DNA from 2 places in the Blastococcus sp. SYSU DS0619 genome. Region 2 is predicted to be linked to the other one. Evidence: riboswitches for the same ligand, from Rfam matches in the RefSeq annotation. Region 2 holds a riboswitch; the other holds the start of a gene.
What was found. Region 2 has a riboswitch for cyclic di-AMP ahead of ACI79T_RS11400 (NlpC/P60 family protein). Riboswitches for the same ligand answer to the same signal wherever they lie in the genome.
Positions count from the first base shown of each region.

Region 1: linked by a shared signal. The riboswitch ahead of ACI79T_RS09815 (murein hydrolase activator EnvC family protein) and the one ahead of ACI79T_RS11400 (NlpC/P60 family protein) in region 2 are both predicted to bind cyclic di-AMP.

Region 1 is NZ_JBJHAM010000005.1:257,563-276,790, forward strand. Features, by position in the region: gene ACI79T_RS09770 (PucR family transcriptional regulator) at 1-1,118, shown strand, start outside; gene ACI79T_RS09775 (acyltransferase domain-containing protein) at 1,278-2,480, shown strand; gene ACI79T_RS09780 (beta-ketoacyl-ACP synthase III) at 2,581-3,549, shown strand; gene ACI79T_RS09785 (acyl carrier protein) at 3,665-3,907, shown strand; gene ACI79T_RS09790 (beta-ketoacyl-[acyl-carrier-protein] synthase family protein) at 3,994-5,235, shown strand; gene ACI79T_RS09795 (acyl-CoA carboxylase subunit beta) at 5,268-6,680, shown strand; gene ACI79T_RS09800 (DUF3145 domain-containing protein) at 6,891-7,391, opposite strand; gene ACI79T_RS09805 (maleylpyruvate isomerase N-terminal domain-containing protein) at 7,886-8,779, shown strand; gene ACI79T_RS09810 (TVP38/TMEM64 family protein) at 8,776-9,450, opposite strand; gene ACI79T_RS09815 (murein hydrolase activator EnvC family protein) at 9,497-10,729, opposite strand; cyclic di-AMP (ydaO/yuaA leader) riboswitch at 10,754-10,885, opposite strand; tRNA gene ACI79T_RS09820 (tRNA-Ile) at 11,046-11,122, shown strand; gene ACI79T_RS09825 (hypothetical protein) at 11,350-11,484, shown strand; gene ACI79T_RS09830 (VanZ family protein) at 11,512-12,009, shown strand; gene ACI79T_RS09835 (hypothetical protein) at 12,057-12,434, shown strand; gene ACI79T_RS09840 (SGNH/GDSL hydrolase family protein) at 12,487-13,149, opposite strand; gene ACI79T_RS09845 (hypothetical protein) at 13,257-13,718, shown strand; gene ACI79T_RS09850 (transcriptional regulator) at 13,708-14,073, shown strand; gene ACI79T_RS09855 (PGAP1-like alpha/beta domain-containing protein) at 14,150-15,550, opposite strand; gene ACI79T_RS09860 (hypothetical protein) at 15,547-16,341, opposite strand; gene ACI79T_RS09865 (hypothetical protein) at 16,371-16,787, opposite strand; gene ACI79T_RS09870 (PaaI family thioesterase) at 16,961-17,377, shown strand; gene ACI79T_RS09875 (hydroxyacid-oxoacid transhydrogenase) at 17,384-18,673, opposite strand; gene ACI79T_RS09880 (cyclase family protein) at 18,828-19,228, shown strand, end outside.
Region 2 is NZ_JBJHAM010000007.1:142,322-151,111, reverse strand. Features, by position in the region: gene ACI79T_RS11400 (NlpC/P60 family protein) at 275-1,465, opposite strand; cyclic di-AMP (ydaO/yuaA leader) riboswitch at 1,480-1,632, opposite strand; gene cobA (uroporphyrinogen-III C-methyltransferase) at 1,769-3,442, opposite strand; gene ACI79T_RS11390 (energy-coupling factor ABC transporter ATP-binding protein) at 3,439-4,284, opposite strand; gene cbiQ (cobalt ECF transporter T component CbiQ) at 4,281-5,018, opposite strand; gene ACI79T_RS11380 (energy-coupling factor ABC transporter substrate-binding protein) at 5,015-5,323, opposite strand; gene ACI79T_RS11375 (energy-coupling factor ABC transporter permease) at 5,320-6,012, opposite strand; gene ACI79T_RS11370 (cobyrinate a,c-diamide synthase) at 5,999-7,393, opposite strand; gene cobO (cob(I)yrinic acid a,c-diamide adenosyltransferase) at 7,387-8,001, opposite strand; gene ACI79T_RS11360 (putative cobaltochelatase) at 8,001-8,790, opposite strand, start outside.

The DNA of each region.
Region 1 (19,228 bases), on a different contig from region 2:
CCGGGTCGTTGGCCACCCAGGCCGTCGCCCGGATGGACGACGACCTGTCCTGGTTCCGGGCGATGCCGGCCGACCAGCGCTCGTGGGTCACCCTGGTCGCCCAGGCCGGCATCGCCTCCCTGGTCGAGTGGTGCCGCAACCCGGGCCGCCCCCCGCGGCTCACCGGCGAGGTGTTCGGGGCCGCCCCGCGGGAGCTGGTCCGGGCCGTGGCGCTGAAGCAGACCGTCGACCTGATCAAGGTGACCGTCGAGGTGGTGGAGGAGCGCGTCACCTCGGTGGCTGCGCCGGGCGACGAGGACACCCTGCGCCTGGCCGTGCTGCAGTACAGCCGGGAGGTCGCCTTCGCCACCGCGCACATCTACGCCAGCTTCGCGGAGAGCCGCGGCGCCTGGGACGCGCGCCTGGAGGCGCTCGTCGTCGACGCGCTGGTGCGCGGGGAGCGGTCCGAGGAGCTGTCCGGCCGCGCCGCCGCGCTCGGCTGGGCCGCCGGCACGCCGGCGCTGGTGGTGGTCGGCGCCGCCCCCACGGACGTGGCCGACCCGCACGGCGCCGTCCGGCGGACCGCCCGCAGCCTGCGCTGCGACGTGCTGGTGGGCGTGCACGCCGACCAGCTGGTGGTCGTGCTCGGCAGCGCGGAGGGCCTCGAGGCCGCCGCGGAGCGACTCAGCGACGACTTCGGCGACGGGCCGGTGGTGACCGGCCCGGTGGTCGACGGGCTCGGGCGCGCGGCCGTCTCCGCCGCGGCGGCGCTCGCCGGGCTGCACGCGGCGCGCGCCTGGCCGGAGGCGCCCCGCCCGGTGCCGTCCGACGCGCTGCTGGCCGAGCGGGCGCTCGACGGCGACCCGCTGGCCCGGGCCGCCCTGCAGGAGCAGGTGGCCGCCCCGCTGCGCTCGGCTGGCGGCGGCGTGCTCGAGACGGTCCGCGCGGTGCTCAGCAGCGGGGGCAACCTGGAGGCCAGCGCCCGGGCGATCTTCGTGCACCCCAACACCGTCCGGTACCGCCTCAAGCGGGCCGCGGAGCTGACCGGCCTGTCCGCCACCGACCCCCGCGGCAGCTGGACCCTGCAGGTGGCCCTCGCCCTCGCCGCCCTGGACCGCGACCGCTCGCTCTGGCACTGAACCCGTCCCCGCGCTCACCAGGCGTGCGGTTTCCACCACGATCGAGCCCCGGAACGCCTGTCGATCATGCATGTGTTGGAGGAATCCTCCAAAGATCACCACGGTGCTTTCGTTCCCCCACACCGCGCGCGGACCGATGATCACTGGCACGGTGAGGGGGTGCTCGCCGTCCTCGCCCCGGGTCAGGGTGCGCAGAAGCCCGGGATGCTGACCGACTGGCTCGACCTGCCCGGCGCGGAGCCGTTCTTCCGCTGGGCCGGCGCGATCGCCGGTGCCGACCTGCTCGCGCTCGGCACGACCGGTGACGCGGAGGCCATCAAGGACACCGCGGTCACCCAGCCGCTCGTGGTCGCGATGAGCCTCTTCGTCGCCCGCGAGCTCGGTGGGCTGCCGGGCCCGGTGGCCCACACGCCGCAGACCGGCCGGGACGTCGTCATCGCCGGGCACAGCGTCGGCGAGCTGACCGCCGCGGCGCTCGCCGGCGTGCTGTCGGTCGAGGCGGCGATCGCGCTGACCGCCGTCCGCGGCCGGGCCATGGCCGCCGCCTGTGCCCGGACGCCCACCGGGATGTCCGCCGTCCTCGGCGGCGAGCCCGACGAGGTGCTCGCCGCCCTCGAGGGGCACGGGCTCACCCCCGCCAACATGAACGGTGCCGGCCAGATCGTGGCCGCCGGCCCGCTCGACGGGCTGGCCGCGCTCAAGGCGGAGCCCCCGGCGAAGGCCCGGGTGATGCCGCTGCCGGTCGCCGGCGCGTTCCACACCGCGTACATGGCGCCGGCGCGCGATGAGCTCGAGGGCCTGGTCGGCGGGCTGCGGCCGGCCGACCCGAGCCGGTTGCTGCTGTCCAACGCCGACGGCGCCGCCGTCGACTCCGGCGCCGAGGCGCTGTCCCGGCTGGTCAGCCAGGTGACCAACCCGGTGCGCTTCGACTCCTGCCTCGCGACCATGCGCCAGCTCGGCGTCACCGCCGTCATCGAGCTGCCGCCCGCCGGCGCACTGGCCGGGCTGGCCAAGCGCGAGTGGAAGGGCGCGGGCATCGAGGTGCTGGCCGTCAGCGGCCCCGCCGACCTCGACCGCGCCCGGGAGCTCATCGCCGCCGAGCGCGGCCGCGCGGAGGCCGAGCACCTGCCCGACTGGCGCATGGTCGTGGCCCCCGCCCGCGGCACGGTCAGCCCCGCGCAGGTCGCCGAGGGCAGCCACCTGCCGGCGGGGACCCCGCTGGGCTGCATCCGCGGCCGGCGCGAGGAGGTCAACGTGTCCGCCGCCTACGACGGCGTGCTGGCCGAGTGGCTCGTGCACGAGGGGGACCTCGTCGACGCCGGCGACCCGATCGCCCGGCTCTACCCGGAGGTGACCGCGTGACCCCGAAGACGACGTCCGAGCGAGCAGCGCCCCTGGCTGGGGGCACCTACCGCTTGCGGGGGACGGCGACCGAGGAGCGGAACGCGGACGGAGTCGAGGCATGACACGGCTCCAGCTACCGCCCGGCGCCCCGGGGGCCCGCATCATCGGGCTCGGGAGCTACCGCCCCCGCCGGCGGGTGACCAACGACGACCTCGCCCAGCGGATGGACACCAACGACGAGTGGGTCCAGAGCCGGGTCGGCATCGCCGAGCGCCGCTGGGCCGAGCCCGACGAGACCCTCGTGGAGATGTCGGTCGCGGCCGGCGGGAAGGCGCTGGCGGCCAGCGGCCTCGACGCCGGGGACATCGACCTCGTGCTCCTCGCGACCACCAGCCCGCCGAAGGCGATCCCGGGGCTCGCGCCGCGGATCGCCCACCAGCTCGGGGTGCCCCGCCCCGGCGCGTTCGACGTCAACGCCGGCTGCGCCGGCTGGTGCTACGCGCTCAGCGCCGCGGCCGACGCGATCCGCAGCGGGACGGCGCGCAACGCGCTCGTCATCGGCGGGGAGCGGCTCACCGACTACACGAACCTCGAGGACCGGGCGACGGCGGTCATCTTCGCCGACGGCGCCGGCGCCGCGGTCGTCACCGCCTCCGACGAGCCGGCCATCGGCCCCGCGGTCTGGGGCAGCGACGGCGACCTGCACGAGGCCATCGCCATCCCCCCGGGCGAGCAGGGCATGAGCATGGCGGGGCAGGCCGTGTACCGCTGGGCCACCACCAAGCTGACCGACATCCTGGTCGAGGCCATGCGCCGCGCCGGCGTCGGGCCCGACGACATCGACGTCTTCGCGCCGCACCAGGCGAACCTGCGGATCATCGAGCTGATGGCCAAGCGGCTGAAGCTGCCGGAGCGCACGGTCATCGCCCGCGACATCGTCCGCTCGGGCAACACGTCGTCGGCGTCGGTGCCCCTGGCCCTGGCGGCGCTGCAGGAGAGCGGCGAGGCCAAGAGCGGCGACGTCGCCCTGCTGCTCGGGTACGGCGCGGGCCTGACCTTCGCCGGCCAGGTCGTCGTCCTGCCGTGACCGTTCCCACCCCCGTGGGCGACCTGCCCATGGACAGCTCCACCCCAGTCGTCCGGGACACCGTGTCCCGGACGTCGGCGGGCACCGCCCGCCTGATCCGAGAGAGAGGACCCGCGTGAGCACCCAGGAGATCCAGTCCGGTCTGGCCGAGATCCTGGAGGAGGTCGCCGGGGTGTCGCCCGCCGACGCCACCCCGGAGAAGTCCTTCACGGAGGACCTCGACGTCGACTCGCTGTCGATGGTCGAGATCGCCACCGCCGTCGAGGACAAGTTCGGCGTCGCCATCCCCGACGACCAGCTCGCCAACATCAAGACCGTGGGCGACGCGATCACCTTCATCGAGAAGAACCAGGGCTGAGCCCCGCGGGTCCCGCCGGCCGACCGCCGGCGGGACCCGGTCCCCCGATCCGGCCTCCCCGGCCGTCGTCCGCACGAGGAGATCCCATGAGCCCGTCCACCACCGACGTCGTCGTCACCGGCCTGGGGGCCACCACGCCGCTCGGCGGCGACGTGGCCAGCACCTGGGACGCCCTGCTCGCCGGGCGCTCGGGCGTCAGCCGGATCACCGACGAGTGGGTCCAGGAGTTCCCGGCCCAGCTCGTCGCCCGCCTGGCCACCGACCCCGCCGACCACATCGACCGGGTCCGCGCCCGCCGGCTCGACCGCAGCCAGCAGGTGGCGGTCATCGCCGCCGAGCAGGCCTGGGCCGAGTCGGGAGCCGCCGACTCCGGCGTCGCCCCCGAGCGGATCGCGGTGGTGTTCGGCACCGGCATCGGTGGCGCCCTCACCCTGCTCGGTCAGGACGACGTCCTGGAGGCGAAGGGCCCCAAGCGGGTCTCGCCGTTCACCATCCCGATGCTCATGCCCAACGGCCCCGCCGCCGCCGTCGGGCTGGCCGTCGGCGCCAAGGGCGGCGTCCACGCGCCGGTCAGCGCCTGCGCGTCCGGCGCCGAGGCCATCCGCTGGGGCCTGGACCTGCTGCGCTTCGACCGGGCCGACATCGTCCTGGTCGGTGGCACCGAGGCCTGCGTGCACCCGCTGCCCATGGCCGGGTTCGCCGCCATGCGCGCCATGTCCACCCGCAACGACGAGCCCGAGCGCGCGTCCCGCCCGTTCGACAAGGCCCGTGACGGCTTCGTCCTCGGCGAGGGCGCGGCCGCGCTGGTGCTCGAGCGCGCCGACTCCGCCGCCGCCCGCGGGGCCCGCGTGCACGCGAAGGTGGCCGGGGCCGGCGCGACCGCCGACGGCTACGACCTCGTCGCCCCCCACCCGGAGGGCGAGGGCGCCGGCCGGGCGATCGCCGCGGCCCTGCGCGACGCCGGCCTCTCCCCCAGCGACGTCGGGCACGTCAACGCGCACGCGACGTCGACCCCCGTCGGCGACACCGCGGAGGCCGCCGCCATCCGCTCGTCGCTGGGCGACCACGTCCTCGTCAGCGCCACCAAGAGCCAGACCGGGCACCTGCTCGGCGCCGCCGGAGCGCTGGAGTCGGTGTTCACCATCCTCGCGCTGCGCGAGCAGATCGTCCCCGCGACGGCGAACCTCGACGACCCCGACGACGACGCCGCCGTCCAGGCCCTCGACATCGTCCGGCACGAGCCGCGCCGGGCCACGCTCACCGCAGCGGTCAACGACTCCTTCGGCTTCGGCGGGCACAACATCGCGCTGGTCTTCACCACCGCCTGAGCGCCCGCCCCGCACCCCTTCTTGGAGACGCCGTGACCACCGCCCAGGCCAGCCCGACGCTGCCCGCCCCCGATCCGCGTGACCCGGAGGACCGGCTGCGCCGGTTCTTCGACGACGGGTCGATGCAGCCGCTCGGCGCCCGGGACACCTCCGGGGTGATGGCCGCCCGCGGCCGGGTGTCGGGGAGCCCGGCCATCGCCTTCTGCACCGACGCCACGGTGATGGGCGGCGCCATGGGGGTCGACGGCTGCCGGCACATCGTCGACGCGATCGACGCGGCACTGCGCGAGCGGGTGCCGGTCGTCGGCATCTGGCACTCCGGTGGCGCCCGGCTGGCCGAGGGCGTGACCGCGCTGCACGCCGTCGGCGAGGTGTTCGCCGCCATGGTGCGGGCGTCGGGTCGCATCCCGCAGATCTCCGTGGTGCTCGGCCCGGCCGCCGGCGGAGCGGCCTACGGCCCGGCCCTCACCGACCTGGTCATCATGGGACCGGCCGGCCGGGTGTTCGTCACCGGACCCGAGGTGGTGCGCTCGGTCACCGGCGAGAACGTCGACATGGAGAGCCTCGGCGGCCCGGACACCCACGGCCGGCGCAGCGGCGTCGTGCACGTCGTCACCGACTCCGAGCCGGCTGCGCTGGAGACCGCCCGGCTCGCCGTCGACCTGCTCGCCGCCCAGGGCAGCTTCGCCTCCGCCTCCGGGGAGGTCGCCTCCGACCTCGGCGCGCTGCTGCCCGAGCAGACCAACCGGGCCTACGACGTGAAGCCGCTGGTCTCCTCGGTGCTCGACGAGCCCGGCCTGGAGCTGCACCCGCGGTTCGCACCCAACGTGGTCACCACCCTCGGCCGGCTGGCCGGGCGGACGGTGGGCGTGATCGCCAACAACCCGCTGCGGCTCGGTGGCTGCCTGGACTCGGCGTCCGCCGAGAAGGCGGCCCGGTTCGTCCGGATGTGCGATGCGTTCGGCGTCCCGCTGGTGGTGCTGGTCGACGTCCCCGGCTACCTGCCCGGTGTCGGCCAGGAGTGGGACGGCGTCGTGCGCCGGGGGGCCAAGCTGCTGCACGCGTTCGCCGAGGCGGTCGTGCCGCGGGTGACCCTGGTGACCCGCAAGTCCTACGGCGGGGCCTACATCGCGATGAACTCCCGGTCGCTGGGCGCCACCGCCGTCTTCGCCTGGCCGGGCGCCGAGGTCGCCGTGATGGGCGCGAAGGCGGCCGTCGGCATCCTGCACCGCAAGAAGCTGGCCGCCGCCCCTCCCGGTGAGCGGGAGGCGCTGCACGCCCAGCTGGCCGAGGAGCACGAGCGGATCGCCGGCGGGGTCAACCGTGCGCTGCAGATCGGCGTCGTCGACGAGGTCGTGGAGCCGGCGCAGACGCGCAAGCGGCTGATCGAGGCGCTCGCCGGCGCACCGCTCGGTCGCGGGGCGCACGGCAACATCCCGCTCTGAGGGCGTCGGCGCGGCTCTCCGGCCTCCGTGGAGCCCGCCGCAGCCGGGTCGCGCCCCGGGAAGTGGTAGGTCGTCCGGGCGCCGCTTCCCCGACGGCGCCCGGACGACCGGTTCCAGGCTACGACGCCTCCCAGCCCCGGCCGGGAGTGTCGTGCTCGGATCGTGACCTCCCTCTCGGGGACGCCGATCCGACGAACGGTGGAACTCCGGCTACACGACCTGGTGGAGCCAGGTCACCGGGCTGCCGTCGCCGGCGTGGCGGTAGACCTCGAGGTCGGCGTCCCACGCGGCACCCAGCAGCTGGTCGACCCCGTGCCGGAAGGCCTCGATCGACGTCGTGGTCGCGGCCAGGTGGCGCAGCTGCTGCTCGGTGACGATGAGGTCGCCGTTGGCGCTCGTCGGCGCCCGGAAGACCCCGTGCCCGGGCACGTAGGACATCCGCTCGCCGTCGTTGCCGTGGCTCGCCTCCTCGGTGACCTCGAAGCGCAGCATCGGCCAGGCGCGCAGGGCAGCGACCAGCTTGGCGCCGGTACCGGGCGAACCCGTCCACGCCACTTCAGCACGGTAGGAACCGTGCGCTGCGGGCTGCTCAGCCCACGACAGGGAGACCGGCCCGCCGACGACGCGCTCAAGCGCCCACTCGACGTGCTGGCAGAGCGCCTTCGGGCACGCGTGCACGAAGACGACACCCTGGGTTGACCGTCGCTGCACGGGGCACCTCCATCGACTCGATCGGTCTCGTCTTCCCCTACGGACCCATCGATTCGGTGACGCGCCGTTATCGGCAGTGGCGGAGCCAGGCTCCGCGACAAGTTTGCACGATGGTGACCCGATTGCGCCAGCCCGGGTGCGACTGATGAGACGAAAGTGATCGGTGATCCGCGATCCGGCGTCTTGTCGCTGGTCAGCCAGCTATTACCACGCCTACAGGGTTGCGTCCAGCGGCTCCAGGCTATTCACAGGCTCCACGGCCGGGTGGACGGCGCGCCGCGCGGGGCGGACGGCGGCCTGAGCGTGGGCATCGGGGCATTGGTCACGCAGAGTGACTCGCGACGAGAGCCGTGAGCGCGACGTTCTCTCCACGACGTCACTCAGCGTACTGGATGGACCACGAGGTGTGCGGCGGCCTCGGGCTCGGGCTCCGGACCGCCCGCCGTCCCGCGGGCTGCATGCCTGCCCGGCCGGCGGCCGGGTACGGGCGGGACATGGGTGGACACCAGGGCATGGCCGAGGCGGGACGGAACGAGGTCGCCGGGCTGGTGCTCGGCGCGTGGGACGCGTTCCTGGCGCAGGCCGAGACGGTCGACCTGGACCGGTCCTCACGGCTGCCCGGGTGGCGGGCGCACGAGATCTGCGTGCACCTGGGCTGCTGGGACGACCACGCCGCGCTGGACGACCTCATCGCCTCGGCGCGGACGGGCGGGCACGGGACGCCACCGGACCCCGATGCGGTGAACGCCCGGGTCACGGCCGCCCATCGCGGCGCCTCCCGCGCGGAGGTGCTGGACGCTCTGCGCCGCAACCGTGCGGCGACCGCGCGCTACCTGGCCGACGAGCCGGAGGAGCTGGACACCGCACCGGCGGTCTCCGTCGTGGGGCGGGTGCCGCTGCTGAGCGTCGTGCTCGGGCAGGCCTACGAGCTCGCCGTCCACGGGTTGGACCTCGTCTCCTGCGGCGCCGAGCCGCCGTCGGCGGCCGTGCTGCAGTCCGGCCTGGCCGCCCTCACCGACGTGACCGGAGCGCTGGCCGCCTCGACCGGGATCTCCGGGCGCGTCGCCCTCGTCACCCCGGACGGCGGGTGGGGTTTCACCGCTGACGGGGACGGCTGGCAGGTGCACCGGGTGCCGGCGGGGGTCGTCGACGGGCCGGCCGTCGAGGCCGCGGCCGACCTCCTGCTCGACGCCGCCTCCGGCCGGGTCAACCCGGCGCCCGCCGTGGCCCGGCGCCAGCTGAAGGTGCACGACGTCGGCGGGCTGCTCCGGCTGGCGCCGATCGTGCAGCAGGTCCCGGGGATCCCCGGCGGGCCGATCCTGCAGCTGGCCGCGCGCACCGTGGGCGGCGCCGGCGGCATGCTGGGCCGGCTCTTCGGCCGCGGCTAGATCGCCTGCCCGGCGCGGGTCCGCCGCCGGTACCACCATGCGGTCCCGGCGACCAGCAGCACCAGCCCGAGGACGACGAGCGGAACGGCGGCCAGGGCGCCGAACCGGGCGACGGCGACGCCGGTGGACGCGCCGATGCCCACCTGCACGACCGTGCTCGGGACGATGCCGACGGCGGTGGCCGCGAGGAAGGACCCGAACCGGACGCCGCTCAGGCCGGCGCCGTAGCTGGTGACCACGAACGGCATGACGGGGATCAGCCGGCCCACCAGCACGGAGACGAAGCCGCGCTCGGTCACCAGCCGGTCGGCGCGCCGGAGCCGGGGCCCGGCGAGCCGCTCCGCGGCCGGACGCCCCAGCGCCCGGCTGAGCCCGAACGCCGCCATGGCGGAGAGGAGCCCGCCGACGAGCGCGACGGCCAGACCGGGGCCGAACCCCAGGACGACGCCGGCGATGACCGACAGGACCGATCGTGGGACCGGCGCCAGCAGCACCACGACGAGACCCGCGACCAGGAGCCCCCAGGTCGCCGGACCGCCTCCGTCGACCCACTCGCGCACCTGCGCCACCGACGGCAGGTCGACGGCGAGGGCGCCGAACACCCCGGCGAGCAGCAGCGCGACGAGGAGCCCGGCGCGCAGCCAGGTGCCCTCCCCCGCCGCCGGTCGCACGCCGCCATCCTGGACGACGGCGCGCGACCTATGCGGCGGCGCCGGATCAGCCGCAGCTGCCGCCGAGGGAGATCCCGCGCTGGGCGAGCCACGGCACCGGGTTGGTGCGGTCGGCGTACAGGCCGCCCTTGTGCACCTCGAAGTGCAGGTGCGGCCCGGTGGACTGGCCGCGGTTGCCGACCTCGGCGATCTGCTGACCGCCTTCGACGACCTGGCCCGGCGACACGAAGAACTGGTTGACGTGCCCGTAGACGGTGATCGCGCCGTCGTGGTGCTGGATGGCGACCGCGAGCCCGAACCCGCTGGCCGGCCCCGCCTGCAGCACGACGCCGGGCTCCGGCGTGAAGATCGGGGTGCCGATCGGCGCCGCGATGTCCACACCGAGGTGCATGGTCCCCCAGCGGGCGCCGTAGCAGGAGGTGACCCGGCCCTGGGTCAGCGCAGTGGCGCCGCCCGTCGCGGCGACCGCCCCGACGGCCTGCTCGGCGGCCTGCTCGGCGGCCTGCAGCTGGTTCCAGGTGTTCGCCGGCTCGGGGGTGCCCTGCATGCTCAGCATGCGGATCTCCGCCTCGCGCAACTGCTCGTCGAGGGCTGCCTTCTCCGCGCTGAGCGCGTCGAACTCCGCCTGCGCCTCGGCGAGGAGCGCGTCGGTGGCCACCTGGGCCTCCTGGGCGGTGCGGGCGGCTGCGTCGCGCTCGGCGACGGCGGTCTTCGCCTCCTGGTCCAGCCGCGCCTCGCGCGCCTCGACGACCCGCAGCTCCTCGAGCACCTCGGCCCGGTCCTTGCCGAGGATCTCGAGGGTGGCGGCCTGCTGCAGCAGCTCCCCCGGGCCCTCGGCGTGCAGCACCATCTCCACCTCGCTGAACGTCTCGTCGCCACCACCCATGTAGGCCTCCCGGCCGAGGGTCGCGACGTCGTCCTGGGTGCGCCCGAGGGCTTCGCGGACGGCGGCCAGCTCGACGGCGATGGCGTCGGCGTGCTGCTGGGCGGTCGCCAGCTCCGCCTCGGCCTGGAGCACGGCGCCGCTGGCCTCCTCGGCGCGGAGCGTCATCTGCTCCAGCCGGTCCTCGGCGTCGGTGATCCGCTGCTCGAGGGAGGCGACCTCCTGGGCCACGCGGTCGTGTTCGCTCTTCGCGTCGCCGGGTGCGGCCGTCGCGGCCGTCGTCCCCAGCAGGGACAGGGCCAGCAGAGCGGTCAGGGCGGTGGCCGCCCGCCCGATCCGGCGAAGGCCCCCGCGGGTGGGCACGGTGGGGTGGTGCTGGTGGTGCGAGGTCGCCAAGGCGACTGTCTCCGTTCCTCGGTCCGCCTACCAGGTCAGCTGACGGGTTCGGGCCGGAACTTGCCCTACCCCCCTGCCCGTGGAGGCGCAGGCGGGATTCACCCCAGAGAACATGGGTCCCCGGTCCATCCGGCCAGCTGGCCGCACGGTTCGGCGGGGCCCGCCCGAGCTCCCGGGTTCGGGAGCGGCATCGGGTGGGCCGCGGGAGACGGTACAAGCGAATCGGCCAGATGTCACAGGGCGGTAACGAGACGCCCCTCCAGACACGGGCGCGTCCGCGCGGCGTGTCGCCGTCATCTGGCAGGCTGTCAGCACCGGGGCGGTAGCTCAGCCGGTCAGAGCATGGGACTCATAATCCCTGGGTCGTGGGTTCGAGCCCCACCCGCCCCACCACGGTGACCAGCGGGTTCAGCTCCACGGCCGGGTTCTCCCGGACCGCCGGCACTCCCACTGCACGTCCCGCGGTTGCCGACGCCCTCCGTCTCGAGGGGCTCGTGTGGTCGGTTCAACAGTGCTTACCGCTCCAGGCGCGATCCACACCCGGCGCATCGACATCACCCGCGATTACAGAGTGTGGCGAGTCGCTTGCGCTACGGCGTCAGACGGGGCAGCCTGACGACATGGCCGAACGGTTCTTCCGCTGGTGGCGGATGCGCTGCGCCCGCCGATGGGCCGCCCAGCACCAGTTCTCCGCGCGCCCTGCGGACGTCGCCCGACCCGTGGAGGACGGGAGCCGGCCGAGCGTCGCGGCCTGAACCGCCGGCGCCCTACGGTGGGCCCCGATGATCACCGACGTCCTGCTGGAGCACTCGGCGCTCGTGCCGGTGACGCTGGCCACCATCGCTCTGGGCTGCGTCGTCGTCGGCTACGCGGCGGTGCGCAGCCGGCGGTCCGGACGCCGGATCCTGTGGACGCTGACGGCCCTCTCCGCGCTCCCGGTCCTCGCACTGACCTTGACCCCGTCCGCGAAGGGGCAGCTCGACCAGGTGGTCTGCACGGTGCAGTTCGCCCTGCCCTCGCTGACCCGCGTCGAGCTCCTGGCCAACGTGGCGCTGTCCCTCCCCGTGGTGTTCTTCGCCGCACTGGCCTCGCGGCGTCCGCTGCCGGTGCTGGCGGTGGGCTCGGTCACGTCGGCCGGCATCGAGGCCCTCCAGGCACTGGCGCCGGCCATCGGGCGCGCCTGTGACACGAACGACTGGGCGATGAACACCCTCGGCATGACCATCGGCGTCGCGCTGGCGGTCGGCACGACGCGGCTCGCCGCTGCCCGGGCGCGATAGCCCCCGGGCGATCCGTGCATCGCCCCGGACCGGGGTAGCCGGGAGCCATGACACCCGACGAGCTCGGCCCCGCCACTCCCCCGCCCCCGCCCCGGTTCGGACCGCTGCCCGCGCTCGTCGCGCTGGTGCGACTGCCCTGCGACCTCGTGGTCCTGCTGGACTACGCCGTCCGCCAGCTCCCCCCGCTCCTGCAGGACGTGCGCAGCACCGTGAACGGGGTCGCCCGGCTGGTGCGGCACGGCGAGGACGAGGGCGCCCTGCGCGAACTACTCGACGAGCTGGCCCGCGCGGCCCGGGCGGACAACGCCGGCGCGCTCGCGCACCTGCTGCGCTCGTCGGGCGACCTGTCGGCCGTGCGGGCCGAGCTCGAGCTGCTCCGCCTCCGGGCGGCCCGGGCCGGTAACACCGACGTGCTCGAGGAGTGACGCCGACGGTGCCGGGATGACCACCCGGCGCCGCGCGGCCCTCCGGGGTGCGTCAGTCCGCCGCGGCCGCTACCCGCCGGGCCAGTTCGCGGGCGCCCGCGGGCGACGGGTGGACCCCGTCCCGGGTCAGCGCGCGGTCGCCCAGCACAGCGGCGAAGTCCACCAGCTCGGCGCCCGCCTCGGCGGCCAGCCGGCGCACCGCGTCGTTGAGGTCCGTGGCGTCCGTGTCGTGCCAGGGCTGCACCGTCGCGAGCACCACGGTGCCCGCGGCGTCCCCGGCGAGCCGGACCGCCTCGCGCAGGTTCGCCACCGTCTCCTCCGTCGGCACCCCGAGGCGCAGGTCGTTGGTGCCGGCCTGGACGACCAGGACGTCGGCCTCCGGCGCGTCCGCCGCGAGGCGGTCGAGGATCTCCGCCGACGTCTCCCCCGGGACGGCCGCGTTCCCGGCGTCGGTGAACCGGTCGGAGCAGACGAGGTGGGAGTACCAGGAGCGACGGCCGTGGAAGCCGAACCGGGGCTCGCTGTCCCCGTGACTGATCGAGTCCCCGTAGACCGCCAGGGAGCGGTCCCCGTCGTCGCCCGCCCACGTGACGCACTCCGCGTGGACCGCACCCCGGACGAAGGCCCTCGTCGGGCTGCCCGGGACCAGGACCGACAGGGCGGCGACGAGCACGACGACTCCCGCGGCGACCACGACCGTCCGCCTCCGCGCCATGGCGCCCGACGCTACTGGCCCGCGCCGCGCCGCCGACTCCGGCCGCCGGAACTTGACATGCCGATGCGGCAAGTCTTTTACTTGCCTCCATGGAAAGCGATTCGCCCGTGACCCCGCGTCCCGGCCGTCCCTCCACCGCCGACGCGCGCGCAGCGCTGCAGACGCTCGAGGACGATCGGGCGGTCCTCGCCGACCGGCTCGCCGCCCCGCGCTGGCTGCACCCGGTCTTCGCGCTGCTCGCGGCCGGCTACGTGGCCACGCCCGCCGTCCCGTCGGACGGCGCCCGCGCGAACGCGACCGGCGTGCTCATCGCCGCCGGCGTCCTCCTCGTCCTGGCCTACCGGCGCCTCTGCGGCGTCCGCGTCTCCCGCATCGGCGCCCCCGGCGCCGCCGTCCTCGGCGGAGCGCTCGTCGGGGTCCTCCTGCTGCTCAGCGTCTCCTACGCCCTGGTGTCGTCGGTGAGCGCCTGGTTGGTCCTCGCCCCGGCAGCCGCGGGCTTCGCCCTGGTGCTGGCGCTGGGCAGGCTCTTCGACCGCCTCTTCCGGGAGAACCTGCGCCGTGGCCGTTGAACCGGCTTTCGACGAGACCATCCACGCCCCGGTCCGCCTGCGCGTCTGCGGCCTCCTCCGCCACGTCGACCGGATCGACTTCGCGGTGCTCCGCGACAGCCTGGGCATCAGCGACACGGCCCTCTCCAAGCACCTCAAGGTGCTCGCGGACGCCGGATACGTGGCGGTGACGAAGAGCGCCTCCCCCACCCGGACTGACGCGCGTCGACTCACCCTGGTCGAGCAGACGACGGCGGGCCGGCGGGCGTTCGACGCGCACATGGCGGAGCTCCGGCGCATTGCGGTCGGGCCGGTTCCCGAGCCGGCTGGCCCGGAGAGCCCGGCAGCCCCGGACCCGACCGCCGTCCCGGGATGAGCACGACCGCGGGCGGGCCCCCACCCCGCCCCGGCCACAGCGGCGGCCGCTCGGTCACGGGAGCAGCCGCACCGGGTCACCTGCGGCCGAGTTCGTAGACGTGCGCGACCACCGTCGCCTGCTCACCCGGCCGGACGAGGAACGGTGCGGCGGCGGCCCGGAAGGCGGCCAGCGACGGCTCGTCGGCGGCGTCGACGGCGCGGGCGGCGGGCCGGTACGCCGACCCGATGCCGTGGTTGTCCCCGATGCTGCCGTGCTGGCCCGCGAAGGTGACCGTGGTGACGTTCGGGCTGTCGTCGTTGGCCCGGCTGTCGAGCTGCGGGACGACGTCGTGCACGTTCTCGAGCGCCAGCACCTGCACCGACGGCGGCACCTCGGCGCGCGCGATCGGTGAGCCGGCGGTGACCACGCTGCGCACGTCGAAGTCGAAGTCCGCGGTGCCGGCGTCGGCGGCCGCCTGTGCGGCGACCATGCCGCCCTGGCTGTGGCCCACGAGCATCACCGGGTCCGCGGGCCCGGCCCCCGCCCGCCGGAGCGCCTCCGCGATCGCCCGCTGGCGGGTGGTGGCCTCACCGCCCAGCACCCGGACGTTGGTGCCCAGGTCGTGGGTCTCCGGGTTGACCGGCCCGAAGGGGGCGTTCCAGTCGGCGGTGCCCGGGATGTCCACGACGTAGGCGGTGCTGCCGTCCGCGTGGGTGACCACCCGGACGGCGATCGTGTCCCGTCCCGCGCCGGAGCGCAGCGCACGGGCCTCCAGGGACGCCAGCAGGTCGTCGATCCCCCGCGGCGGCACGACCCCGGGACCGAAGGCCTCGTCGGGCAGCGGCGTGACCACCGGGCTGCCGTCGGGCCACAGCCGGCCGAGTCGGCGGGCCGCGGCCCCGACGTCGCCCCCGCCGAGCCACCCCGCGGTCAGCCCGGCGGTGAGCACGCCGAGGTGGCTGCCGACCCCGGGCAGGGCGCCCATCACGTCGTCGACCAGCCCGGGGTGCTCGGTCAGCCAGCGCTCGGGGTCGGCGCGCAGGACGGCGACGTCGACGGCGGCACCCGCCGGATCGGTCACCACCCGGGCGACTCCCCCGACGACGAGCACCGCGACCGTGGCCGGCCAGAGGAAGCCGGTGGCCCACTCCAGGTCGTCGGCCAGCTCGGCCAGTGCGCGGTCGGCCGCCTCGTAGGCGCCGGCCGCCGCCTGCAGACCCACGGCCCGGGCGGCGAACCTGGCGGCGAGCACGGTCAGCCCGCGCGGCCCGTCCAGCGCCTCGAGGAGGGCGGCCTCGAACCGGGCCACCCCGGCCGGGTCGAGCAGCGCGGAGGCGAGCAGGTCCGGGTCGACCAGGACGGGGTGGCAGCGGGCGCTGGTGAGGGCGAGTTCCTCGGCCAGGCCGGTGCTGCCGCGGGCGAGGGTGGCCAGATCGGCCAGGTCGGCCTCGATGCCGCCGGCGCCCCCGCTGACCGAGATCCCCGGTGCGGTCACGAGCCGGCCCCCAGGAGGGCAGCCACCGTCGGGGCGATCTCCACCCCGAGGTCGGCCGGCCGGACCGGCGCCACCGCCACCATCTGCGGCGCGCCGCCGGGACGGGGACGCAGCGCCACCCAGCCCCCGTCCGTGGCCAGCCACGACACCTGCCCGGCCCCGAGCGCTCCACCGGCCCGCCCCAGCACCAGGCAGCGCAGCGACCCGGAGGTGCGCCGCAGGAGCTCGTCGGCGAGCGCCGCCTCCGCCGCGGTCGGTGACCGCGCCGGCTCCGCCGGGGGCACCGCGTCCAGCAGGTCCAGCGGCAGCACCCCGGCCGGCGGGGCGGCACCGCCGGCTGCCGACCCGGTGACGACGGCCGCCTCCGGCGCCGCCCGGGAGAGCTCCGCCCCGAGACCCGCCGCGGGCGCCAGCGAGAGCTCGACGCCGCCGCCGGGCAGGGTCAGCACGACCACCACTCCCCCGGCTCCGAGGGCGAACCAGCCGCGCCGCGCACCACCCCGGCCGTCGACCTCGAGCCGCACCGTCAGCAGCGGGTGGCGCAGCACGGCCAGGTCGGCCGCGACGGCGGGAACCGGCTCGGCCGCCCCACCGGCCGGGGAACGCAGCACTCCGCGGTCGGTCAGCGCGGCGGCGGCGCGGTCCCGCTCCGCGGGCCCGGCCGGGCGGGGCCGGAACGCCGGCGGCAGCGCATCCAGCCGGCCGTCCACGAGCACGGCCCACTCCGCGGCGGCCAGGGCCAGGCGCCGGGCCGGCGCGGACGGCGCGGGCTGCGCCGGCCCGGTGCGCACGGTGATGCGCTCCTCCCGGCCGTGCCCGGTCACCACAGGCCCAGCCGGCTCAGCCGCGACGACGCCTGCCGCCACGCGTCGGCACCGGCTTCCGGTAGCTCGCCCAGCACGTCGCCCACGTCCTGGAGCAGGTCACCGCCGCGGGCGGCCTGCTCCGCGAGCCAGGCGCGGACCTCGCGCTCGGCGCGGGCGATGGCCGCGAGCCGCTCGCGGACCTCGTCGGCGTGCCGGCGGAGCAACTCCGCGGCGGCGTCCAGCTCCCCGGCCACGGCGTCGACCGCGGCGCAGTCGGCCGCCAGCTGCCGGCGGTAGGCCGAGGCCGCCTCCGACACCCAGCGGGCCCGCGCCCCCTCACGCCGGTGCTCGTCGGCCGCGGCGCGGACCTGCCGGGCCCGCCCGCACAGCTCGTCGGCCAGCGCGTCAAGGGCAGCAGGGTCTCCGTACACGACCCACCACCGCCCTTCCGCTCACCCCGACCGGCGGCGAGCGTAGGGCGGCGCGGGCACCCGCCGGGAGCCGCGCGGAGGGTCCTGTGGACGATCAGACGTCTCCACAGCCTCACCGGCGTCGCCCGGCGCCGGCGGCTAGCCTGCCCCCCCCCACCCGAGGAGTTCCGTCCGTGCCCTCCGACAGCGCTCGCGACCCCCGCATCCAGGCGGTGCTCGACATCCCCCTGCACCGGTTCCTCGAGGTGCAGCTGCGCGACGAGGCCGATCCCTCGGCCGGGATCCGGTTCCCCGTCGGCCCGGCCGCGCAGAACCCGGCCGGGATGCTGCACGGCGGCATCGTCTACGCGCTGCTCGACGTCGCCTCGTTCGTCGCCCTGCTGCCCAGCCTCGGTGAGGGCGAGCACGCGGTGACCCACGACGTCGCCGCGTCGCTGCTGCGCCCGGTGGGCGCCGGAGCCACCGTCGAGGTCGTCGGCACCGTGCTGCGCCGCGGCCGCGCCGTGGCCTTCATGCGGGCGGAAGCCACGGTCGACGGCCAGCTGGTCGCCACCGGTCAGGTCACGAAGACGGTCATCGCCCCGCGCTGAGGCCGCTCACCACAGGGCCATCGACCGCCGGAAGATGCCGGCGAGGTCGTCCTCGGTGACGGCGCGCGGGCAGGTGGCCAGCAGCCGCTGCTGCTTCATCGCGCCGTCGACGAGGTCGGGGATGTCCGACTCGCCGAAGCCGACGGCACCCACCCCGTTGGGGATGTCGATGTCGCGCATCAGGTCGGCGAGCACGGTGGGCAGGAACTCGGCCAGGTCCGAGGGGCGGTCGGCGCCCGGCGCCAGCAGCTCGGCCGCCCGGAGGTGCCGCTCCGGGGAGGCCTCGAAGGTGAACCGGAAGGCCTCCGGCGCGGTGAGGGCCACCGACATCCCGTGCGGGACCATCGCCTCGTCGCCCGGGTAGTCCTTGGGGTGGAAGTCCTTCACCTGCCCGGCGATGGGATAGGCGTTGGCGTGCGGGATGTGCACGCCGGCGTTGCCGAATCCCATGCCGGCGAAGGTGGCCGCGATCGCCATGTCCGAGCGCGCCTGGACGTCGTCCCCGTTGCGGACGGCGGTGCGGAAGGATCCGGCGAGCAGGGTGAGCGCCTTCTCCGACCACATGTCCGAGATCGGGTTGGAACCGCAGTAGGGCACCCGCTCCTCGGGGGACTTGTGCTCGTAGGTGGTGTACCAGCGGGCGGTGTAGCTCTCCAGCGCGTGGCAGAGGATGTCCATGCCCGACGCCGCGGTGACGCCGGAGGGCTGGCTGCGGGTGAGGTCGGGGTCGATGACGGCCAGGGTGGGGCGCAGCCGGGCGTGGCTGATGCCGGTCTTCACCCGGGCCGAGATCACGTCCATCACGCAGATCGTCGTGCTCTCCGACCCGGTGCCCGTCGTCGTCGGGACGGCGACCAGCGGCTTGAGCGGCTCCGACGGGGCCTGCCCCTTGCCGACCGGGACGTTGACGTAGTCCATCAGCTCACCGGGGTTGGTGGTGAGCAGGTTGATCGCCTTGGCGGTGTCGATGCTCGACCCGCCACCGACGGCGACGAACGCGTCCCACGGGCCGGAGGCGCGGGCCTCGTCGATCGCCGCGATCAGGCTGAGGTCGGTCGGTTCGACGTGGACGCCGTCGTAGACGCGTGCCTCGATGCCGAACTTGTCCATCTGCTCGGCGACCCGCTGGGGGTGGCCGGTGGCCGCGACGCCGGGGTCGGTGACGACCAGCACCCGGCGCACGCCGTAGCGGCTGAGGTCGTAGCCGATCTCGTCGGAGGCGCCGCTGCCGAACTTCAGCTGCGGCGCGCCGTAGGTGAACACCGACTCCGGGTTGCCGGGCACGGTGCTGGTCATGGGGTCTCCCTGGACTGTTCGGGGGCGGTCGGGATCGGTGATCGGTTGCAGCGAATGTTGCACGGTGGTTGTGGTCGGCACCACACCGGCGAATAGTCCAGGACATCGCCCCGCCCGTCGACGGACGGGCCCCTCGACCAGCCCGGAGGCCTCTGTGACCGACACCCCCGCGACCGCGCCCTACCTCGGTGAGCTCCTCAAGGACGCGCCCACCAACTGGGGCAAGTGGGGGCCCGACGACGAGGTCGGCGCGCTGAACTACCTCGGCCCGGAGCAGGTGCTCGCCGCGGTCAAGCTGGTCCGCTCGGGCAAGGTCTTCACGCTGCAGCGCCTCATCGGCGACCCGAAGGGCGACCCGGTGTGGCCCGGCCGCACTCCGGCCGTCCGCACCCAGGTGCTCGACGAGAGCGACTGGGACGAGGGCGGCAAGGGAGCCGAGTACCCCGGCGGCCTGCACTACGCCGACGACAAGATCGACGCCTACCTGCAGGGCTCGACGCAGTACGACGCCCTCGGCCACCTCTGGTACGACGGCAAGATCTGGAACGGCTACGA
Region 2 (8,790 bases):
CCCCCCCCCCCCCCCCCCCCCGCCCCCCCCCCCCCCCCCCCCCCCCCCCCCCCCCCCCCCCCCCCCCCCCCCCCCCCCCCCCCCCCCCCCCCCCCCCCCAGGTGCGGTGGAACCGCTAGGCGATCACACAGCCAGCTTCCGCGCCGCGGTCTGCTCCTCGCTCGGAGTCGACGGCACCTCCGCGGTCCGCTCCGCTCCTCGCTCGCCGGCGCTCGCTGCGATGCTCACTCACCTGTCGGCGCCGGCCTCGCTGCGATGCTCCCGCGGCTGTCAGCTAGGCGATCCGCCGGGCGCTGTTGTAGCCGCCCATCGAGTCGATCGAGGCGACCTTCACCGGCACGCCGGACGTCGCGGCGTGCACCATCTGCCCGTTCCCGATGTAGATGCCCACGTGGCTGACCGGGCTGTAGAAGAACACCAGGTCGCCGGGCTGCAGGGCCGACCGGGACACCGGGGTGCCCATGGTCGACTGCATCCGGCTCGAGTGCGGCACGGAGATGCCCGCCGCGGCGTAGGCGTACTGGACCAGCCCGGAGCAGTCGAAGGCGTTCGGTCCGGCGGCGGCCCACACGTAGGGGTCGCCCACCTGGGCCAGGGCCGTGTTCACCGCGGTCTGGGCGGCACCGCTCCCGCCGCCCGTCGGGGCCGGCGGGGCCGGAGGTGCCGGGGCAGCCGGCGCCGGAGCAGCCGGTGCCGGTGCGGCGGCGGCCGGGGCCGAGGCGCGCGGCGCCGCCGGGGCGGGGGCCTCGGCGGACGGCGCCTGCGCCGCAGCCGCGGCGGCGGCCTCCTGCGCGGCGGCCTCCTGTGCGGCGGCCTCCTCGAGGGCGTGCCGCTCCGCGGCGGCGCGCGAGGCGCGCTGCTCCTCCTCGGTCAGCCGCTCGTACTGCGCCTGGTAGTCCGCGATCTGCTGGTCCAGCCGGGTGCGCTCCGCGGCCACCCGGTCGACCTGCGCCTGGGCGTCCCGCGCCGCCTGCTCGGCCGAGGCCTGGGCCCGGTCGGCGTCCTCGCCGGCCTGGCGCGCCTCGCCCAGCACGCCGTTGTTGTGCTGGGCGATGGTGTCGAGCAGACCGACCCGGTCGACCAGGTCGCCGGCCGACTCACTGGTCAGCACGGCCTCGAGGGTGCCCAGCCCCTCGCCGGTGTAGGCGCTGCGGGCCACGGTGCGGACCCGGTCCTGGGCCTGCCCCAGGGCGGCGTGCGCGGCGGTCAGCTCCTCGGCGGCCCGGTCGGCCGCCTCCTGGGTCGCCTTGAGCTGCTCGCGGGTCTCGTTGAACCGCTCGGTGAGCACCTCGAGGTCGTGCGCGCGGCCGGCGATCAGCTCGGCGGCTTCCTGGGAGGTCGTCGGCCGCTCGGGGTCGGCGAACGCGGGGAGCGGCGTCAGGGCGACACCGCCGGCGGCCACGAGGGCGACCAGGGCCCGGCGTCCGGTGATCCGTCGCTGGGCAGGGGTGAGCGAACTCGCCATGTTCGGCGGGTGGTCCTTTCTTCCACGGCCGCCTACCGGGTTAGCTGACGGGTTCGGGCGGGAAGACGCCCGGCGTCCGGCGGGCCCAGGGGACAGTCGGTCGCTTCACCCCGGGAGTGCGATGGGTCCCCGGTCCTGCTGCCGGCCGGAGCCGGCGGGTGGTTCGGCGGCGTCCGGACGGCTGTCACCGGTTGAGCGACGGACGGGTCCGTCCGGACGGGCCCACGCTAGGCGGCGATCGACGAGGTCACCAGATCGGGTGAGCACTTCCTCCGCACCTTTGTCCCTGGGTCGACCGTGGTCTCACGCAGGGTCACGGCGCACCGTCGACGCGCTCTCCGTGGACGTGGCGAGGCTCACCACCTCACCGACGACCCAGACCGCCGGCGGGCGGATGCCGGCGGCGCGGACGGCCTCGGGCAGCTCTGCGAGCGTCGTCCGCATCGACCGCTGGGTGGCCGTGGAGCCGTCGCTGACCACCGCGACCGGGGTCTCCGGTGCCCGGCCGTGCTCGACCAGCGCGGCGGCGATGGCCGGGGCGGTCTCCACGCCCATGAGCACGACGAGCGTGCCGCGCAGCCGGCCCAGCGCCGCCCAGTCGACCAGGGACTGCGGGTGCCCCGGTGGCAGGTGGCCGGAGACGACGACGAACTCGTGGGTCAGCCCGCGGTGGGTGACCGGGATGCCGGCCAGCGCGGGGACGGCGACGGCGCTGGTGATGCCGGGGACCACCTCGACCGGGATGCCGGCGGCGGTGCACGCCTGCAGCTCCTCCATGCCGCGGCCGAAGACGAACGGGTCCCCGCCCTTGAGCCGCACCACCCGCTTGCCGGCCCGCGCGTGCTCCACCAGCAGCGCGTTGATCCGCTCCTGCGCCATGAACCGGCCGCGCGGGAGCTTGGCCGCGTCGATCACCTGCGCGCCCGGGGCGAGGGCGGTCAGCAACGACTGCGGGGCCAGGTGGTCGACCAGCACGACGTCGGCCTCCGCCAGCGCCTGCCGGCCACGCACCGTGATCAGCCCCGGATCGCCGGGGCCACCTCCCACGAGCACCACGCTCCCGGTGCCGCCGGAGCCCGGCGCCCGCACGGGCAGCGTCCCGTCCCCGAGTCCGGCGAGCACGGCGTCCCGCACGCCCGCGGCCCGGCGGGGGTCGACGGCGCCGTGCACCGCCACCGCGAGGTCGCCGGCCCGGCCGGCGACCGGGAGGACGGCGCTGGCCAGCGCCGGGTCGTCGGCCCGGGTGCAGAAGACGCGGCTCCGCTCGGCCTCCTCCGCCACCTCCGCGTCCACCGCCGGGTCGCCCGTCGCCGCCAGGGCGAACCACGCGCCGCCGAGGTCGCCGGGGGCGTAGGGCCGGGCGTGCCAGGCGATCCGGCCGGTCGCCGCCAGCGACTCCAGCGCCGGGGTGACCGCGGGGCCGACCACCGTGACCCGCGCGCCCGCCGCCCGGAGGCCGGCGACCCCGCGGTGCGCCGTCGCGCCCCCACCGACCACGACCACGTGCCGGCCGGCCAGCCGCAGCCCCACCGGGTGCAGCACCTCGCCGGCACGGTCGGTGGTCACGGGTCCTCCTCGGTCGTCGGGCTCGGGCAGTGCGTCGGCGTCGGCGTCGGCGGTGTCGACGTCGGACGCGCGGGCGACGGCGACCGTCACCCGGCCGTGCACCGTCTTGCCGACGACGAGGACCCCGCCGTCGAGGAGGGCGGCCGCCTCCGCCACCGAGGGCGTGCCGACGCGGTCCGCGACGGTCGCCGACGGGGCGGGCACCCGCACCGCGGCGAGCTCCGCCGCCGGGTGGCCGGTGAGCGGCCAGCCGCGCCGCGCGGCGGCCGCCACCAGCCCCGGCTCGGCCGACCGGGTGTCGAGGGTGGCCAGCCGCACCGGACCGGCGGCGGGGGGCAGGACGGCGTCCACCGCGGCGAGCACCTCGGCAGCGCTCACCCCCGAGCTCAACCCGATGCCCACGGTCCTCACGTCGGCACCGCCGGACGCTCGGGGAGCGCCGCGAGCAGCCCCGCGGCGTCCCGGGGGAGCGGGCCGGAGGGGAGCAGGCCGAGGTCACGCAGCCGGGCCCCGACCTCCAGCGCCCACGGGCGGGACAGCCGGGCCCGGCCGAGCAGGTCGCCGTCACCGAGGACCGCGCCGGGGGCGCCCTGCACGACCGTGCGGTCGACGACGACCGCGACCTCGTCGGCCCAGCGCAGCGCCAGGTCGACGTCGTGCGTGCTCATGACCACCGTCGAGTCGTGCTCCTGCAGCCGGGTCAGCGCGGCCAGGGTGTCGGCGACCGCGGTCGGGTCCAGCCCGGCGGTCGGCTCGTCGAGGAGGAGCACGCACGGCCGCATCGCGACCGCGCCGGCGATCGCCACCCGTTTGCGCTCGCCGTAGGAGAGCTGGTGGGTCGGCCTCTCCGCGAGGGAGTCGACGCCGAGCAGGCCCAGCGCCTCGGCCACGCGGGCCCGGACGGCGTCCTCGGCCAGGCCCAGGTTCAGCGGGCCGAAGGAGACGTCCTGGCCGACCGAGGCGCTGAACAGCTGGTCGTCGGGGTCCTGCAGCACCAGCTGGACCACCTGCCGGTGCGCGCGCAGCCCGCGTCGGGTGTGCGCCAGCGGCTCGCCGTCGACGGTGACCGTGCCCGCGGCCGGCCGCAGCGCCCCGGACAGGCAGCGCAGCAGCGTCGTTTTGCCCGAGCCGTTGGCACCCAGCAGGGCCAGCCGCCGGCCCGGTGGGATGCACACCGTGGCGCCGGACAGCACCGGCGCCGCACCCGGGTAGCCGGCGACCAGTCCCGAGGTGGCCAGCGTGCGGTGGCTCACCGCACCGCCAGGGTGACCGCGGCGATGCCGACCGGCAGGGCGAGGCCCAACGCCAGGAAGGGGCGCGACGACGGCTGCGCGTCGGGCAGCACCCGCAGCCCGGTCTCCATCCCGCGGCCGGCCAGCCCCTCCTGCATGCGCCGGGCCCGGTCCCACGACCGGGTCAGGACAGCGGCGGCCAGCAGGCCCGCGGAGCGGTAGGAGCGGCGCGCGGTGGACCAGCCCATCCGGGCGGCCTGCGCCTCCCGCACGGTGCCCAGGCTGTCGAGCAGCACGAACAGCAGCCGGTAGGTGACCGAGGCGATCTCCACCACGGCGGCGGGGACGCGCAGCCGGCGCAGCTGCGGGAGCAGGTCCGACATCGGGGTGGTGGTGGCCAGCAGCAGCACCGCGGCGCTGCCGGCGACCGCCCGCCCCGCGAGCGCACCCGCCCGCCCGGCGGCGTCGGGGGCCCAGCCCAGCCCGCCGGCGTCGACCGTGACGACCGCCGTCACCGCGCCGACCGCGATGAAGGCCAGGGGCCACCGGATCGCGCGCAGGAACGTGCCGGCCGGGACCCGGGCCGGCCCCAGCGCCAGCGCCACCGCGCTGGCCGCCACCAGCGCAGCACCGGGCCAGGGCGGCAGCACCAGCGCGCAGCCGACCAGACCGGCGCAGAGCAGCAGCTTGTCCCCGGGGGCGCGGCGGCGCCAGGCACTGGCCCACGCGGCGTCGTCGACGGCCAGGCCGGTCACCGGGCGTCGGCTCCCGCGGTGCTCGGTCGCCCGGCGGACCGGCGACCCCGCAGCCGGCCGAGGACGTAGCCCAGGACGCCGCCGCCGATCGCGGCCTGCAGGGCGAACAGCCCCGACTCCACCTCGCCGGCGGGGCTGATCAGCGACTCGAACCAGGGCGTGTACCCGTCGGCCGCCAGCTCCTCGGTGACGGCGGCGTCCGTGCCGCCGTACTCGGAGCTGCCGCCGTCGGCCAGGAGCGGCACGGCGAAGAGCGCGACGACGGCGAGGACGAGCAGCGCGTCGACCAGCGTGCGCCGGCTCACGCGGCACCTCCGGTGGGGACGAGCGGGGCGGGCCGCAGGATGCCGAGCCGCTCCAGCTCCGGGCGGGCGTTGACGGTGAGCACCCGGAACAGCAGCACGCCGAGCAGTCCTTCACCGATCGCGAGCGGGATCTGGGTGACGGCGAAGACGCCGAGGAACTTGACCAGGGCGCCGGCGAACCCGGTGCTCGCGTCGGGGAAGGCCAGCGCCAGCTGCAGCGACGTGGTGACGTAGGTGGCGAGGTCGGCCAGCGCGACCCCCGCGAAGACCGCGGGCAGCAGGCCCGCGCCCGCCGCACGGGTCAGCCGGTACACCAGGTAGGCGGTCCACGGGCCGACGACCGCGAAGGCGAAGGCGTTGGCGCCCAGGGTGGTGAGCCCGCCGTGCGCCAGCAGCAGCGCCTGGAACAGCAGGACGACGGTGCCCAGCAACGCCATCACCGGAGGGCGGAAGAGGATCGCGCCCGGCCCGGTCCCGGTCGGGTGGCTGGAGCTGCCGGTGACCGAAGGGAGCTTGATCGCGCTCAGCACGAAGGTGAACGCGCCGGCGGCGCCGAGCAGCAGGGTGGACTCGGGGTTCTCCCGGACCTCCTTGACGACCGCCCGGGCCCCGTGCGCGACGAACGGCGCGGCGGCGAGCGTCCAGCCGAGGGCGTGCCCGGCCGGCAGGAAACCTTCAGCGATGTGCACGGGCGTGCTCCGATCGGTCGGCCGCGGCGCAGGCGGTGACGAACCGGGCGGCCACCGACGGTGTGCCGGCCCAGTTCAGGTGCAGGTAGGAGGCGTGCACGCCGCCCCGGACGAAGCCCTCGGCGCCGGCGGGCGCCCAGTGCCAGGCCGGGGACGGCCCCGCGCCGGGGTCGGCGGTCGTGCGGTGGAACTCGTGGCCGCGCACCCGGGTGCCGGCCGCGGCCAGCACCGAGTCGACGGCGGCGACCGCGGCCCGGTAGCCGAGGGTCAGCCGGCCGCCCATCGCCGTCGTCACGTCGAGGACCCCGCACATCGGGACGCCGTCGAGCTCCCGGGCCAGGTACAGCAGCCCGGCGCACTCGGCGGCGACCGGTGCGCCGCGGGCGGCGAGCGCGGCGACGTCGGCCCGCAGGCCCTCGTTGGCCGAGAGGTCCGCGGCGTGCACCTCGGGGAACCCACCGCCGACCACCAGCCCGGCGGTGCCCTCGGGGAGGGCCTCGACGCGCAGCGGGTCGACGGTCACCACCTCCGCGCCGGCGGCCTCGAGCAGCTCGGTGTTCTCGGCGTAGCCGAAGGTGAACGCCGGCCCGCCGGCCACCGCGATCCGAGGCCGGCCGGCACCCGCGGGCACCTCGGCGGCCGGGTCCCAGGGGGTCGCGTCCAGCGGGGGAGCGGAGCGGGCCAGCGCCAGGACGGCGGCGAGGTCGACGCTGCCGGCGACCACCTCGCCGAGCCGGCGCACGGTGTCGACCGCCGCGGCCGACCGCTCGGCGGCGGGCACCAGACCGAGGTGGCGCGAGGGCGTGTGCAGCCGGTCGTCCCGGCGGACCGCGCCGAGCACGGGCACCCCGGCGGCGCCGAGCGCCTCCCGCAGGATCGTCTCGTGCCGGTCGCTGCCGACGCGGTTGAGCACCACGCCGCCGAGCCGCACCGACGGGTCGAAGGTGGCGAACCCGTGCACCAGCGCCGCGACGCTGTGCGCCTGGGAGGCGGCGTCGACCACCAGGACCACCGGCGCCCGCAGCAGCCGGGCCACGTGCGCGGTGGAGGCGTACCCCGGCTCCACCGAGGGGTGCGCCGCGCCGTCGAACAGTCCCATCACGCCCTCGACGACGGCGACGTCGGCCGGCCGCGGGTGCAGGGCGCCGCGCATGAGGAGCGGGGCGATCCGCTCCTCGCCGACGAGCCACGGGTCGAGGTTGCGCCCGGGCCGGCCGGCGGCGAGGCCGTGGTAGCCGGGGTCGATGTAGTCGGGGCCGACCTTGTGCGGGGAGACGGTCAGCCCCCGCGCGGTGAGGGCCGCGATCAGCCCGGTGGCGATCGAGGTCTTCCCCGCGTTGCTGCTCGGCGCGGCGACCACGACTCTCGGGACCGTCACCATTCGATGCCCCGCTGACCCTTCTGGCCGGCGTCCATCGGGTGCTTGACCTTGGTCATCTCCACCACCAGGTCGGCGGCCTCGACGAGCGCGGCGGGGGCGTCGCGGCCGGTGATGACCACGTGCTGGTTGCCGGGCCGGCCGGTCAGCGTCGCGACGACGTCGTCGACGTCCACCCAGCCCCACTTCAGCGGGTACGTGAACTCGTCGAGGACGTAGAAGCGGTGCGCCTCGGCGGCGAGGTCGCGCTTGATCTGCGCCCACCCCTCGGCGGCGTCGGCGGCGTGGTCGGTCTCGGCGCCGTGCTTGCGCGACCACGACCAGCCCGAGCCCATCTTGTGCCAGACCACCGGGCCGCCCTCGCCGGTCTCGGCGTGCAGCCGGCCCAGCGCGGTCAGCGCGTTCTCCTCGCCGACCTTCCACTTGGCGCTCTTGACGAACTGGTAGACCGCGATCGACCAGCCCTGGTTCCAGGCGCGCATCGCCATCCCGAAGGCGGCGGTGGACTTGCCCTTCATCTCCCCGGTGTGCACGGCCAGCACCGGCCGGTTGCGGCGCTGCCGGGTGCTGAGCCCGTCCGCGGGCACGACCTCGACCTGCCCGCGGGGCATCAGGCGGCCTGCCGGGCGGTGCGGACCGTGGCGGCCAGCGCGTCGGCGGCCAGCTCGTCCAGCCGCAGGGTCCGGGCGCCGAGGGCGTCGCCGACGGCGGTGGCCAGGCCCAGGCGGACCGGACCGCTCTCGCAGTCCACGACGACGGCCGCGACGCCGGCACCGGCCAGCAGACCGGCCGCGCGGCGGGCGTCGCCCAGGTGGTCGCCACCGCGGGCCCCGGTGGCCCGGCCGTCGGTGACGACGACCAGCAGCGGACGGCGGCGGGGATCGCGGACCCGCTCGACGCGCAGCGTCTCGTGCGCGCGGAGCAGCCCGGCGGCCAGCGGCGTGCGCCCACCGGTGGGCAGCTCGGTCAGCCGGGCGGCGGCGGCCTCCACCGACCAGGTCGGTGGGAGGACCAGGTCCGCCTCGGCGCCGCGGAAGGTGACCAGCCCGACCTTGTCGCGGCGCTGGTAGGCGTCGAGCAGGAGCGACAGGACGGCGCCCTTCACCGCGGCCATCCGCGACCGCGAGCCCATCGAGCCGCTGGCGTCGACGACGAACAGCACGAGGTTGCCCTCACGCCCCTCGAGCGTGGCCTGCCGGAGGTCCTCGCGGGCCAGCCGCAGGCCCGGACCGCTGCGCCCGCGGGCGAGCTGGTGCGGCGCGGCCGCGAGCACGGTGCCCGGCAGGTGCAGGCGGGTGACGGAGCCGGCCGGCCGGGTGGCGCCCACGACGCGGCCGTGCTCGCTGCGGGCCCGGGACCGCCGGCCGGCCGCTCCGGCGCCGAGGCCGGGGACCTCGAGG